DNA from 3 places in the Paenibacillus sp. P13VS genome. Region 2 is predicted to be linked to each of the others. Evidence: predicted binding sites of a transcription regulator. Region 2 holds the regulator's gene; each other region holds the start of a gene.

Evidence for each region. The regulator NrdR, encoded in region 2, represses ribonucleotide reductase genes. The targets are predictions, from matches to a motif close to AACACNATATATNGTGTT.
Region 1: the regulator NrdR is predicted to act here: its motif matches at 3,763-3,780, upstream of GUA98_RS15170 (anaerobic ribonucleoside triphosphate reductase).
Region 3: the regulator NrdR is predicted to act here: its motif matches at 2,009-2,026, upstream of GUA98_RS02885 (adenosylcobalamin-dependent ribonucleoside-diphosphate reductase).

What each region holds. Positions count from the first base shown of each region.
Region 1 is NZ_WYEV01000005.1:315,836-321,050, forward strand. Features, by position in the region: gene GUA98_RS15150 (GGDEF domain-containing protein) at 1-573, shown strand, start outside; gene GUA98_RS15155 (aldo/keto reductase family protein) at 681-1,619, opposite strand; gene GUA98_RS15160 (hybrid sensor histidine kinase/response regulator) at 1,802-3,073, opposite strand; gene GUA98_RS15165 (hypothetical protein) at 3,096-3,446, opposite strand; gene GUA98_RS15170 (anaerobic ribonucleoside triphosphate reductase) at 3,829-5,215, shown strand, end outside.
Region 2 is NZ_WYEV01000002.1:562,789-568,003, forward strand. Features, by position in the region: tRNA gene GUA98_RS03645 (tRNA-Ala) at 87-158, shown strand; partial or broken gene GUA98_RS29335 (transposase) at 382-702, shown strand; gene nrdR (transcriptional regulator NrdR) at 999-1,466, opposite strand; gene GUA98_RS03655 (alpha/beta-type small acid-soluble spore protein) at 1,580-1,804, shown strand; gene GUA98_RS03660 (lytic transglycosylase domain-containing protein) at 1,955-2,518, opposite strand; gene coaE (dephospho-CoA kinase) at 2,515-3,111, opposite strand; gene GUA98_RS03670 (manganese efflux pump) at 3,121-3,876, opposite strand; gene mutM (DNA-formamidopyrimidine glycosylase) at 4,070-4,900, opposite strand; gene polA (DNA polymerase I) at 5,014-5,215, opposite strand, start outside.
Region 3 is NZ_WYEV01000002.1:396,406-401,620, forward strand. Features, by position in the region: gene GUA98_RS02885 (adenosylcobalamin-dependent ribonucleoside-diphosphate reductase) at 1-1,946, opposite strand, end outside; gene GUA98_RS02890 (DEAD/DEAH box helicase) at 2,281-4,041, shown strand; gene GUA98_RS02895 (YqhG family protein) at 4,044-5,215, shown strand, end outside.

The sequences.
Region 1 (5,215 bases), on a different contig from region 2:
AAATCGAATGAGATGTTATTCCTACTGGAACGTAGAGCATCCACAGACCACCTCACCAATCTTAGCAATCGCCGTGAGTTTGAGAAATCCCTGGAACTGCAGCTGGAGCGTGCCCGGGAGAACAGACAGAAGCTTTCCCTGCTCGTCATTGATATCGACCGCTTCAAAAAAGTGAATGATACGTACGGTCACAGTGCTGGAGACGCTGTCCTGAAACAGCTGGGGCAATTACTTATCGAACATTCGCGATCAGCTGACATGGTCTCACGTAACGGTGGCGAGGAATTTGCAATCCTGCTGCTGGACTGTGGCAATCATCAAGCCCTGGCCATCGCAGAATCCATCCGCCAGTCTGTAGAAAAGTATCTCTTCGCTCTGCCAGATGGCACAACAATTCGTCTGACCATTTCTATCGGGGTAGCTGTCTTTCCGGATCATTGCGACGAGCAGGATGATGCTGACTTCTTCGAGCAGGCAGACCGTGCGTTATATGAAGCCAAAAATACCGGGAGAAATCGGGTCTGCGCCATTCCGAAGCGATCCAAGGTGCTTATTGGCAATCGTCTGCTCTAGCCTAAAACACAAAAAAGGATGTCCCGCAGTTAAGCCTAATGATGGCTGCGGGGCATCCTTTTTTACAATTTAGTTTGCATAGCTATGCCTTAAAAGGCTGCTAACCACTAAGACAGGATCTGCTCGATCTCTTCAATAATGGCTGAGTCCAGCTTCACACCTGAAGCAGCAGCATTCTCCTTCACCTGTTCCGGACGACTTGCCCCTACAAGTGCACTGGATACATTGTTTTGACGCAAAATCCATGCAAGTGCCAGCTGCCCAACCTTCAGATTCAGCTTGTCCGCTACTTCAATCAGCTGACGCACTTTTCCGATTTTCTCTGCATTGATCTTGCCTTCATCCCAGCCGAGCTTCGCCGCACGGGAGTTCTCCGGAAGATCTGAAGCCGAGGTGTACTTGCCGGTTAACAGGCCTTGTGCAAGTGGAGAATAGACAACTTGTCCGATTCCCTTGCGCTCACCCAGTGGAATAATCTCCTTCTCAATATAGCGGTCAAACATGTTATAGACCGGCTGATTGACCACGACATGATCGAGCAGCAGACGGTCAGCGGTACCCAGCGCTGCTTCCATCTGAGCAGCAGTCCATTGGCTTACGCCTACGTACAGCACTTTTCCTTGACGCACCAGGTCATCCAGTGCACGCAGCGTTTCTTCAATCGGTGTTTCCGTATGATAACGATGGCAATAGTAGATGTCCACATATTCCACGCCTAAGCGTTTCAAACTGGCATCACATTGCTCCTTAATATGTTTGCGGGATAAACCCTGGTCATTCGGACCGTCGCCCATTTTGCCGAACACTTTGGTTGCAAGAACATAGGAATCACGGGAATATGCTTTCAAAGTCTGCCCAAGCAGCTCTTCCGCCGCGCCGCGCTCGTATACGTTTGCTGTATCAAAAAAGTTAATGCCTTCGTCGAATGCGGTTTCAATTGACTTCACCGCATTTTCACGCTCCACATATCCTCCGTACGTCAGCCAGCTGCCCAAGCTGATCTCGCTTACTTTCAGTCCGCTTCCACCCAATCTGCGGTATTCCATTGAATGCACATCCTCCTCTAGATTAATGAGTATGATTCTTACTTTTCTATTGTAACGTAACCAGCGTGGATGAAAAGGGATTTAACAAAAGAAAACGGATAAATAAACAGAACCGATTCGAGGCATGCTCTTTCCGTATACAAAAAAAAGCGTACCTGATTAGGTACGCTGCTTATATTTTCTTATGCCCGGTGCAATGTCGCGCTCAGTGCGTTCAGCAAGTCCAACTGTCTAACCGGCTTGGTTAAGACAGCATTAACGTTCCCCGCCTCCTGAGGATCCATATGCATTCCGTAGGGGACCAGGATGATGATCGGCAGTTGGTTGGCCATTCCCTTTAATTCATGAATAAAATCCATGGCCTTGTCTGGCTCTAACCCCATGTCAATGACCGCAATTTCAGGCTCAAGTCCATCTTCCAACCATTGTTTTGCCTGGCCCGTGTCTGAGGTCATGTTCACATCCATCTCCCACCTGCGCATGAGGGAAGATACCCCCTGCAGAATATCAGGAGCTTTGACCAGCAGTACCGTTTTACCTTTCAGTCGCTCTTGGATGCCTGTAAGCTGTGGAAGTTCCCAGTGTTTCATCAAGGGCAGCCTGATCTGAAATTCCGTCTCCTCCTCAGCCAGGCTGGTCACCTCGATACGGCCATGCATGAGAATGGCGAGATTTTGGCTGACGGCCAAACCGAGGTTGGTGCCCACAAGCTTCTGAATGCTGACATTTCCGTCCAGTGTATTAAACGCCTGCAGCTTTTTGTCCGATGCCAGCATCCGGCCCGTATATTTGATGTGAAGCAGCAACGTACCAGCCTCATCCACATTCTGACCATCTACGACGGCCGTAACGAGCACGGAACCTGTACGCGTGGAATCAATGGCATATTTCAGCACATTTGCGAGCAGCTGACCGATCTTGACCTCATCTCCCACGAAGACCTGAGAGACATTCATCTCAAGGTTCAGTCCCAGCTCGATTCCTTTCTCCATCGCCAGCCCGGCATGCAAATACACAGTACTCTCAATAGTAGAAACCAGGTCAAAGGGATCATCATGAACTACCGTTCTACCTGTTTCATTAATATTAAAGTTCATTATATTATTCAGCAAAGACAGGAGGATGTTGCCACTGGTCTCGATCATGTCCACATATTCCACATGCTCTTCGGGCATATCCGGTGTACGCATCAGATCGGTTAAACCAAGAATGCCATTGAGCGGGTTGCGAATCTCATGACTCATGAGCGCAATCATCTGGGCCTTCGTCATCGCTTCCGATTCTGCACGTTCCTTCTCCATCTGCAGCTGCTGTTTCAGCTGCTCCGTATCATTCAGCTTTTGTTTCTGGATGAGCAGAGTATTCTCCAAGTCAACGACATATCCAAGGAATACAGCCATGGCGTTCAATGTCTTCATATCTGTCTCACTAATGACATAGTCCGGCTTGTCCATTAAACAAATCGTCCCAAAGGTTTCACCCGAACGCCGCATGATGGGTATGCCCACAAAAAAAACGGTTACCGAGCGCCTTGGTTACATCCATTGAGCAAGTCAGCGGATGTGCTGCAGTATCCGTTATGATCAGGTTTTCTTTTGTATTTCGCAGCACCAGACTGCAGTAGGAAGAATCAAATGGAAGTTCACTGCCACTGATAACCAGTTCCTCGTTTCGGTTAAAAGCTTCCAAAATGACATTGGTCGTCTCGTCATTGGTGGCAACAAAGATCGTATTGACCTCCAATACCCCGCTTAACACGTCCACGATGTGGGACGCTGCTTCCTGTACATTTTCATAAAAGCCTCTCGTAATCCCTGCCGTTCCCATGATCCACCCCTCAAATCTTAGCTGTATTTCTACATCTCTATCTCAAAATGAATCTGTCCTGTATATGAGGGTCAAATTTCTTAAGTTAACTGTCACAACATGTACATATATGTTTACCACCATAGAAGCTCAAGAGAATCATAGTGTATGAAATCCAAGCTTATCCCGAGTACAGCGTAAATAGGAATTATACTCTTCCCAGTTCACTTTGAAAACCTTTATCCACTCCACCCGCAGCAGTTCCTGCCTGTAGAAGGTTACAGTGTGAGAATGATCACACCCAAAAATCCACATATAGTTTATAAATGGATAATGCAAGTCTACATATAGTGTTTAAATGAAATGACCGATATTATAAATCAATATTTGGGAGGAATCTCACATGAACCTGCTTGAGTATGCCACTCCACCGGCATCCGATCTATTATCCGACCTGGGAAGACGAATTATTGGCGCAGAAGACGCAGACACACTGAGGGAGAACGCCAACCTCAATGGTGATTCGTTCAGCGGCAAAATGAGCAGGCTCGGCTCGGAGACCGCCAAGTGGCATGCTCTTCGTCATGTACTGCCGGAAGAGCTTGCTGCATCTGTAGAGAATGGAGATCTCTACGTTCATGATCTGGATCAGTATGCGCTTGGAACAACCAATTGCATCTTTATCCCGTTCGATCGACTGCTGGCCTCCGGCTTCAATACGGGTAACGGCTCCGTACGTACCCCGCAGACCATCATGTCGGCAATGGCGCTCGTCGCCATCATCTTTCAATCACAGCAAAACAGTCAGTACGGCGGAGTATCTGCCAACAAAATCGACTGGGATCTGGCTCCTTATGTACAGCGCTCCTTCCGCAAACATTATCGCAAAGGACAGCGTTTGCTTGGAGAGCACACGCAGATCGACGACGAGCATCTGCACCTGGACAGTCCAGTGGCACGGGAAGCATGCCCGCGTGCTTTTGCTTTTGCCTGTGAGGAAACAGAACTGGAGACCGGACAGGCTGCCGAATCATTGATTCACAATCTGAATACCATGAGCAGCCGGGCAGGTGGACAGATTCCTTTTACCTCGCTGAACTATGGACTATGCACCTCAGCCGAAGGCAGGCTTGTATCCCGTTCCCTGCTGGAAGCAACCATCCGCGGCCTTGGCGGCGGGGAAACGCCCGTGTTTCCACAGCATATCTTCCAGTGCAAGCAGGGAATTAACCAGGCTCAAGGGGAACCCAACTACGACTTGTTCCGACTAGCCGTGACCTGCTCTTCCCGGCGCATGTATCCGAACTTTGTCAACGTGGATGCCTCATTCAACCTGCCTTACTATCGTCCTGAAGATCCGGATACCATCATCGCCACCATGGGATGCCGTACACGTACGCTGGCAGACCGCTTCGGACGCAATCGGCAGAGCGGTAAAGGCAACCTTTCGTTCAACACCATCAATCTGGTCAAACTCGGCATTCGCTATGGCATCTGTCAGGGTGCACGGGCCGTCGCCGACCGTACGGGATTCTATGCAGCACTGGAAAAGGTCATGGACCGTGCGGCCTCCGGACTGCTGCACCGCTATCGTATCCAAACGGCACAGCCTGCCAAAGCATCTGATTTCATGATGCGGGAAGGAGTGTGGGAAGGCGGTGAGCAGCTCGCACCAGATGAACCGGTAGCCGAACTGTTGAAGCATGGCACCTTGTCCATTGGTTTTATCGGGCTTGCCGAATGCATGACCGCACTGTATGGCCGGCACCATGGACAGGACCCCCATATCC
Region 2 (5,215 bases):
CACAATTACACAATACTCTTATGGGTGAGTAAACAAATATTGACTCTATTAGCTTGCCGTGATATATTATCTCTTGTGTTAAACAAGGGGCGTTAGTTCAGTGGGAGAACGCTTCGCTGGCAGCGAAGAGGTCAGGGGTTCGACCCCCCTACGCTCCATAAAGTTAAAGACCGGGACTGACCCCATAGAGTGAGACAAATTAAAACACCTTCAAGAGAATGCAGCCATATTGTAAGATATGGAAACAACCTTGGAGGTGTTTTTGCATTGGCAACAAAAGTAAGCAATCCGTTAGAAGTGAAATGAAAGCCATTGAAATGAGATTGGCTGGTATTCCTGTGAAAGAAGTCATGGAGCAATTAACATACGAAATAACACGCAATTGAAAAGTTACCGGATTTACCATGCACCGTGCTTCATAGCGACCAAGCAGCGTGTATACTTCATAAGCGTATCAAGAAACTTTAAAGGGAAAAGGCATTACCATATGCATGTCCCGCAAGGGTACGCCCGCTGATAATGCCCCCATTGAATCGTTTCATTCCACGCTAAATTCTGAAACGTCCTATCTCGGATCGTTAACCAGTACAACGACAGCCCATCGTCGTAAAGGTTGTTCGAGACTACATGACTTACCATAACTCAATTTGCATTCAAACAAAACTAAATAACCAGTCGCCGGTTCATTTCCGGCAACGGGCTACCTTGAAAAGTGTTTTGATCCCTGTCTCACAAACAGGAGTCAGTCCCAATTCTAACGTTAAGCATGTATTTGGTACTTCTTATTGATGAATCTTGGTAGTGTTTCAAGAAAACGTGGTCACCCAGTTGAGCTAAGGCCCCACATTATATATGTACTTCTCCGCTTCAGCGAAATTCCACAGGCGACTCCTATATCATATCTAGAACGCAAAGTGTTTGGAGAAGAACAACCTCTGTACAGACAAGAACACTTATAATTACAAGCCCAGACTGCTCTTCTCCCTTAATCCACTTCTTTAATCGTCGAGATCCTCTTTGGACAACAACGATTTCAGTTCTTTCATAAACATATTGATGTCTTTGAATTGGCGATACACGGAAGCGAACCGCACATAGGCCACTTCATCAACCGGGAACAACTGCTCCATCAACAGCTCGCCAATCTGGCGGCTTTCTACCTCAGCCTCAGCAGTATTGCGCAGTGACTTCTCTACTTCGGAAACCATCATCTCCAGAGTCTCTACAGAAACAGGACGTTTCTCACAAGCCCGGATAAGACCACGGAGAATTTTGTCGCGACTAAACTCTTCACGGCTGCCATCTTTCTTGATGACGATCAGCGGTGTCTCTTCAACCATTTCAAACGTTGTAAAACGGCGACTGCACTGTTCGCACTCACGACGACGGCGGATGGATTTTGATTCATTAGCAGGCCTAGAATCCAGCACTTTTGTACCCAGATAGGCGCAATAAGGACATTTCAACTCAGATCACTTCCCATGTTTTTCTTTTACCATAAATTCCCTGTAACTTCTAGTTATGAAAATCGCATTGGAGACACATAATACTTTTACCAACCGCGAGGAGGTGAACAGCAATGGCCCAAAACAGCAACGGTAACTCCAACAACTTGGTAGTAACTCGCGCTTCCGCAGCACTGGAGCAAATGAAATATGAAGTTGCTCAAGAACTCGGAATCAGCATCCCACAAGACGGATACCAAGGTAACATGACTTCTTACGAGAACGGTTCGATCGGTGGATACATCACGAAACGTCTGGTAACAATTGCAGAACAGCAATTGGCAGGTCAATACCAATAATATCTGCTTTGTAATACGTTAGACAGAGGAGCATGGAGCGACCGGTGAATAACCGGCCTGCTCTGTGCTTCTACTATTAATAAGATATACGATATCAAAATTCAATTTAAACCGATTGACTTTAGACTACGCATAATCCAATATCAGCCATTAGAACGTATTATAGATCTTTACATACTGATTATAATAATAAATGACGCGTTGTACATAGTGCCGGGTTTCACCAAAAGGAATATCCTTGACTGTCTCGAATGAGCCGTCCCAGACACCATCTCTGATCCATCCACTTACTTTGCCTGGTCCGGCATTGTAAGCGGCAATCATGGCCGTCTCATTGCCGTCAAACTGTTCTGAGAGGTTACGCAGGTACCATGTCCCAAGCTGAATGTTCCTGCCCGGTTCATGCTTCAGCTCCTCTAGCGAGGTCCCGGGAATTTTGGCCTGCTCCATGATCCAGTTGGCCGTATCCGGCATCAGCTGCATCAGCCCGATGGCACCTCTTCTGGATTCCTTGCTTGTCTTGAAATTGGTTTCCACCTTGATGATGGAAGCGATAAGGAAAGGGTCCACCTCATAGCTCTGAGACTGCGCACGAATCTCTTCCTTGTAATGAATCGGATAAAACCACGCCATCCAGTTTGTATTCAGGAACAGCACCAATACAAATGATACAAACATCAACAGCAGTACCCGTTTCTTGCGCAATAACTTCATATCAGACCCTTATGATGCAAAAATGAAATAACCTGCTGCTCCGTCTCCGACCATAAGCCGCTGTTGTCAATGACCACGTCAGCACGCTGCTTCTTATGTTCAATATCCATCTGTGCATTAATACGGGCATCAGCTTGTTCCTCTGTCATGCCATCCCGGCTCATCAGCCGCTCCCGCTGCACGGATCTTGGAACGTAAACAACGACAACCTCATCAAATCCTTTTTCCAGACCGGATTCAAACAATAAAGGAATATCCGATACCACAAGCTTGTCCGGATAGGCCTCTTCATATGCAGCAGCACGCTCCCGCATCTCCTGGCGAATAGCCGGATGTGTTATTGCCTCGAGGGCTTTACGCTCATCGGGATTTTGAAACACAATGCTGCCCAGCTTTTTCCGGTCCAGTGTCCCGTCTTCATTTAATATGGCTTGTCCAAACCGCTGAACAGCGGCAGCCAAAACAGGATGCCCGGGCATCATGACCTCCCGGGCAATCACGTCTGCATCAATCAGCAGCGCTCCCTTACTGGCAAGAAGGGCGGAAACACTGCTCTTTCCCGTTGCGATCCCGCCGGTTAAGCCAATATTCATCGTTTCACCTCATAACAGCTTCATTATTCCCATTATCATCAGTAACAACGCAGGAAGTACGGACAGTCTTCTCATCCAGCGCAGCGCTGAAAAGCGTAATCCGACTTTCATGCCTATTAACAGAAATGCGCCACTGAACAGCGCGATGACAAGTGCAGTCCACAATGTGGGGAAACCGAGCAAAGCAGCTCCGAGCCCTGCACCGAAGGCATCCAGTGACAACGCGATTCCAAGCCACATCGCCTCCTGGGTAGATATGCTTCCCGAATTGTCCATATCCGCCTTGGAAGGACTGCGTAATATTTGAATGACAACACCTAATTTCCGCAGTTCCAGTGTAAATACCATGCGTTCCAGCGATCCGCCGGATGCAGATGGTTCAAGATCAAGTGCCAGCACTTGATTTCTGCCTTTGACCGGCGCTGCATCGATTACTTGCCCTTCATCTCCGACTGCTTCCGTTCCCTCTTCCGATTCGAGGCGATCCTTCCCCTGCTTACGGATCAACTGTATTAATGACCACGCACCGATGGCAATCAGAATAACCGCACCAACGAACGAAGCCATATCAGGAGATACAACATGGGATAACAGAACTCCCACCTGCATGGACAACGCAATGACCAACCCCGAACAAATGGAGATGACAGCAATGGATAACAGCGGGATCTTCGTCCTGCGCAGCCCGTATGTAATCCCGACACCAAAACCATCTAAACTAAGCGCCAAAGCAAGCGCCAGCAATGAAATAAAATGATGCAGCACCCCGGATTCCTCCCCTGTGCGGGAACTCGTTTCCACCTACCGTTACAGGTAGGTATTCGCCCGCTTATTTCTGCCATATCAGTATATGGAGGGAGTAATCCATGGGTGCTACGTTTTAATCATTTCGTTCATTCCGGTACAAATTGAAACCGTAAACGTGTAAACGACAATTTCAATTGGTATCTTCTTTGGGTTACTTTAGTGGTTGACATTTCGGACAGTAATGCGTCCCGCGACCGCCAACAACGCTTTTCTCAATCAATGTACCACAAGTTGTACAAGGCTCGGATTTGCGACCATAGATTTTCAGTTGATGCTGAAACATGCCCATCTCACCTTGTCCATTAACATACGATTTGATGGAGGATCCGCCCGCATTCACGGCATCCTGCAGCGTAGCTACAATAGCCTCGTGCAGCACCTTCAATTGGGCTTCAGTCAGCGTCTTGGCAATGGTTTCGGGGTGAATGCCTGCGCGAAAAAGGGCTTCGTCCACATAAATATTCCCGATGCCAACGACATATGCCTGATTTAACAATACAGCCTTGATTTTGGTTGTCCGTTTACCAACCGCCTCACGAAATGCGGCCACGGTAAATGCCGGATCCAGCGGCTCAAGGCCAAGCTTCAACAAAGGTTTGGATACGAGCTCTTCGCCCGCTGCAAACAAATGCATGGTTCCAAACTGACGTACGTCCTTGTATCTCAATTCCGTACCATCCGTGAAGTGAAAGATAACATGGGTATGCTTCTCTACTTCTTCGTGCTGCTCGTATACGCCGTATCGACCTTCCATCCGCAGATGGGAGACCAGTACCAGCCCGTCCAATAAAATTCGTAAAAACTTCCCTCTGCGCTCCACTCCGATGATGGTGTGTCCTGCGAGTTCCAGTGCAAATGCATCTATATCGTCCGGCCGCTGAATGATGCGCGGCAAGTTAACGGTTACGCGTTCAATGGTCTTACCTACAACAAGCTGATTCAATGTTCTTCTGACTGTTTCGACTTCCGGTAATTCCGGCATGATGTTCTCACCTCCCCTATATTATAACGGAAGTTGAGCTTCAGCGGGACCCCTTCTTATGTCGAATCCTTGTGAGGAAATGTTTGTAAATAAACGGAAATACAAACCGTTTGTTATTTGGCTTCGTACCAGTTTTCCCCAAAACTGACTTCTGCCTTGAGTGGTACCGAGAGTTCCAATGCTTTTTCCATAACGGAAGGCACCAATTCCTTCATTAACTCAAGCTCATCCGCAGGGACTTCAAATACAAGTTCGTCATGTACCTGAAGCAGCATGCGGCTCTTCAATTGGCGTTCACGCAGCGCTTCATCCATC
Region 3 (5,215 bases), 170 kb from region 2:
GTGGAGAGAACCTGAACATCGCGGCTGCCGTCCCGGTAGATGGTGACTCCCTTACAACCGAGATCAAAAGCAAGCTCATACAACTGTGCCGTATCTTCAACCGTAAAATCAGCCGGGCAGTTAGCCGTCTTCGAGATGGAGCTGTCCACCCACTGTTGAATCGCTGCCTGTACCCGAATATGATTTTCTGCTGACAGATCCATCGCCGTTACATAATAGTCAGGAAGTTCCTCGCCAGGGTGTTCATCCAGCCACTCCTGGGCAATGGGGACAAACTGCTCATCGTAACCGAGCCGGCTTTGACGGAAGTATTTAAACGCAAAGTATGGTTCAATCCCTGTCGACGTACCCACCATCGTTCCCGTACTTCCTGTTGGAGCCTGCGTGATAAGCGTTACATTACGAATGCCATGCTTGCGGATGGCCTCTCCTACTTCCGGATAAGTCCCTACCAGATTTTTCATGAATCCACTCTGTAAATACGGCTCCACTTCAAAGGCAGGGAACGATCCCTTCTCGGCCGCGATCTCTGCTGATGCGAGGTATGCTTCTTTTGCGATAAAGCCATACAGTTTATCCAGAAATTCAAGCGATTCCGGACTGCCGTACCGGATGCGCAGTTTAATCATCAGCTCTGCGAGACCCATCGTTCCAAGTCCAACGCGGCGCTCCCGCTGCTGATTCTTCTGGTTTTCCTCAAAATGATAAGGGGTTGCATCAATCACATTGTCCAAAAATCTGGCTGAAATGCGTGTTGTCTCCGCCAGCTCCTGCCATGCTACATCGTGACTGGTTTCATCGTAAAATTTGGATAAGTTGATAGCCGAGAGATTGCAGACGCCCCATCCTGGCAGGCCTTGTTCACCGCATGGATTGGTACATATAATCGGATTAAAATACCAGCTGTTGGACATCTGATTGTAATACTCCATAAAGACAACACCCGGCTCTGCTGATTTCCAGGCCGATTCGATAATCGTACGCCATATATCCCGGGCCTTTACTGTGCGGTAATGGATAACCTGGTGCCCGGCTTCCTTCCATTGCTGCAGATCCCCGTTCCACTCGTTGTCATACTCGGGATCGCTCGTATCCGGAAAAACAAGTTCCCAGTCCCCGTCCTGTTTGACGGCTTCCATAAATGCGTTGCTCACGCATACGGACAGATTGGCATTGGTGACCTGACCCATCGTTTGTTTGACCGTAATAAAATCCATCACATCCGGATGCCAGTCGTTCATCATCAGCATAAGTGCTCCCCGGCGGCTGCCTCCCTGTTCAATCAGTCCAGTGGTATAACTGAACAATCCACCCCAGGATACCGAACCGCTGGATGATCCATTGACCCCTTTAACAACTGCACGACGTGGGCGAAGTGACGACAGGTTGATGCCAACGCCACCACCACGAGCCATAATCTCCGTCATTTCAGTCAACGTTCTCATGATGCCACCCCGACTGTCCTGCGGAGAAGGAATGACATAACAGTTAAAGAGGGTCAGCTCATCGCTAGCACCCGCACCCGCAGCAATTCGGCCTCCCGGAACCAGCTTCCAATCGTCCAGTACAGCCCGGAACTTGGATTGCCACTTTTGCTGTTGTTCCGGAGTGGATTCTACAGATGCCATCGCTTTTGCGAGCCGGTCCCACATCTCCTCCGGTGTTTTTTCTATATTAAGTGTCAGCTTCTCAACTTCCGTCTGGATCGTTTCTCCACTGCGAGTCCTCACTTTCACCGTCTGACCCTGCCGTTCCATGATTTCCCCCACTTCCTTTGTCGGAAACTTCGGGTCATCTTTCGTCAGAACGAGTACAACATCTCCTACCTTGGCATGGTTTGGATCGGCATCCTTCCAGGCATAGCGGTCCAAAAATATTTTTTCACTTAGTCCTTCCAACTTGTGCGACAATTTGTTCGAATTGTGCGACAATTTGTTCGAATTCATTATGTTTAACAGCCTCCCCAAAAATCCCATTACATTTCTATTATGTGTTTAAAATATGCCAAAACACCACATATAGTGATTTATATTCAGTATAGTACACCATATATTGATTTTCCATGTGACTTTAGTCACAGCTACCCTTTCTATTCGCCCTGTACTTGGACTAGCTCACTCTTACGCCATCAGACTCTCTCATTCGAAATTTGTGAATTTTTTTAGACATAAAGGTTCGAATTCCCACCTTATTTGGAGGTTGGTTATGAACTGCCTCTCATTCGTCCATACTATGACCTACGAATAAAACGTCATCATGTATGGCAGGGGAGGCATCACCATGAACCGGAAACATCCGCTTCACATGAATCAACCTGCAGCAGAACTGCCCGTTCCGCTCGAATTCGATCGCAGCTGGCTGACCCAATTGGAGTCACGGCTCGATAAAGGCGGTCCTTGGGGAGATTACAGACTCTTTCAGCTTGGCATTCAAGCCGAAGAGACCAATCTGATTCCCAATTTTGATGAAATACAGTGTCTGAAGCACCTGCAGGGACTGACCCCGCTTCCGCACCAGATGGACACTGCACGCAAAGTATTATTTGAAATGTCAGGCCGTGCCATTCTTGCCGATGAGGTCGGTTTGGGAAAAACCATAGAAGCCGGTCTGATTTTAAAAGAATATATGGTCCGCGGTCTCGTATCCAAGGTCCTCATTCTCGTGCCTGCATCCCTTGTACTTCAATGGGTACGAGAGCTGAATTCAAAGTTTGGCATTCCCGCAGTTGCACAGAAAAAAGCCTATTCCTGGCAAAATGAAGTAGTTGTGGCTTCCATGGATACGGCTAAGCGAGATCCGCATAAGGACATCTTGCTGAGTACGGACTATGACATGATCATTATTGACGAAGCCCACAAACTCAAAAATAAAAAAACGACTAACTATCAATTCATGCTGAAACTGCGGAAAAAATATTGTCTGCTGCTGACTGCAACACCGGTACAAAATGACATGAGCGAGCTGTTCAATCTCATAAACTTGCTGAAGCCGGGCCAGTTGGGTCGTCAAGGTGACTTTAGCGCCAACTTTGTCGTGGATAAACGAATCCCTAAAAACCAGGAACAGCTTAAGGACGAATTGTCCAAAGTCATGATCCGGAACCGCCGCGGTGAAGGACCAGTGCAGTTCACCAAGCGGAATGTTTCCAATGTGAATTTGCAGCTATCTCCTGAAGAGCAGGCACTCTATGACGGGGTAACTTCCTTTGTTAAAGATCAATATCAGGAGGCTGGTGGAAACCTGAGCAGCATGCTCTCACTTGTTACGCTACAGCGGGAAGTGTGCAGCAGCCGGGATGCAGTATTTGTTACGCTGGTCAATCTGTCCAAGAAGCTCCCGCTAGACTCTCCGCTCCGGGACAAAATTTGGGATCTGGTTGCCCATATCAAGGCCATTAAGGAAAATACGAAGGCCGAGAAAACGATGGAACTAATTCGAAACATGAATGAGAAAGTCATCATCTTCACCGAATACCGGGCCACGCAGGAGTATCTGCTGAATTATTTTCGCAACAACGGACTCACGGCTGTTCCCTATCGTGGCGGCATGAACCGGGGGAAAAAGGACTGGATGATGGACCTGTTCCGAGGCCGTGTTCAAGCCATGATAGCAACCGAAGCTGGTGGCGAAGGCATTAACCTTCAATTTTGCCATCACATGATTAATTTCGACCTGCCCTGGAACCCGATGCGCGTAGAGCAGCGAATTGGTAGGGTACATCGGCTGGGACAGCAAAATGACGTCAACATTTACAATTTGTCGACGACAGGTACGATTGAGGAACATATCCTGAATCTGCTGCATGAAAAGATCAACATGTTCGAGATGGTCATCGGCGGACTCGATGTTATTCTCGAACGGCTGGAGAAAAAGGAGTCCATCGAAAAGAGTCTCTATAAAATCATGCTCGAATCCCAGAACGAAGATGACATTCGCCGGAAAATGGATTCGCTTGGACAATCACTGAATTCCATTCAGCGTGAAGTCGCCGATGAAGTGCCGTCCGTCTCCCTTCTGGATCTGGGCAAAGGAGGACACTGACCATGACCATGTCACCCCAAGAAGTTCAGGCCTATGTGACAACCTATCTTGAAGCCATGGAATGCCAGATCATGGAGCGTTCTCCTGCACATCTAACCGTTAAACTATCGCCGGAAGCGGACAAGGCGTTAACCAACCGTCCGTACTATTGGGGATTTGTTGAGCGCACTGGAGCTCCAGCGGAGACGATGTCCTTTACGTTCGTATTTGATCCGGCAGCGCATCAGCAAGCCACTGAGGCAGCAGAAGCCAGAGCCGCTCAGGCATCTCCCTCTATCTCTGCAAGTCAGAGCGGACCTGTCGGCACAGGCAGCGCCGGGTCTGGTTCCGGACCAGATGCACCTAAAGAAACCATTCTTGGCCGCTATTTCGGCATTACTCCAGCTCTGCCGCAGCTCGGGCCCGGCCGCATCCTGCGTGAAGACGTCGTCTATGGCAGTCGCAGACTGCAGCAGATCTTCGAGGCAGCCCGTGAAGGCGGCGCATTCGTGAACCTGTTTGAGCAGGCACCCAAGCGTCAGCTGCGCGCTGCCGTACCAGCTGTATATGAACCATGGCTTGGTGTATGTTTCAAAGTGGAATTTGCCTGTGATTTGAAACGGGAGGAGCTCCATTTTCTTGGCATCTCCCTTCGCACAGGTGAAATTATTGAACAATTCGGTTCCAAGCTGAACCGGCGAGACCTCAGCCCCAGGCTGGCTGAGAACATGCATGTCCAGACAGCCAAGGTAACGCTGTCGGATGCTGGAGCAGCACTCGAGAAACACCTTACCAGGCGTCTGCTGGAACTGGATTATGGTTGGGCTGAACAAGCCAAGGCACGACTGGACCTGGAACTTGCTGTGGTTGATGCGTATTATGAAGCCGTACTGAGAGAGGATACGCCTGAGGTTGAGATAGACGACAACTCCACAGGAGCTGGTCATCATTCTGCTTCCACCAAGCAAGAGCCCGTGACAAACGCCATGAGGATTCAGTCTACTGCGGGGGATCACTCCGGTGTCCCTCCTATGAATCGAATCTCCGCAGGCATGGCTAAATTGGAGACACATTCGGATGCCGAACTTGCTGCTGAACAGGCTGTCCCTTTGGATGAGGAAACGGATACCGAGCAGGAGAAGACACGCCAGGCGGTTCTGGACCGTGAAGCGATGAAACTGCAATACGAAACCCG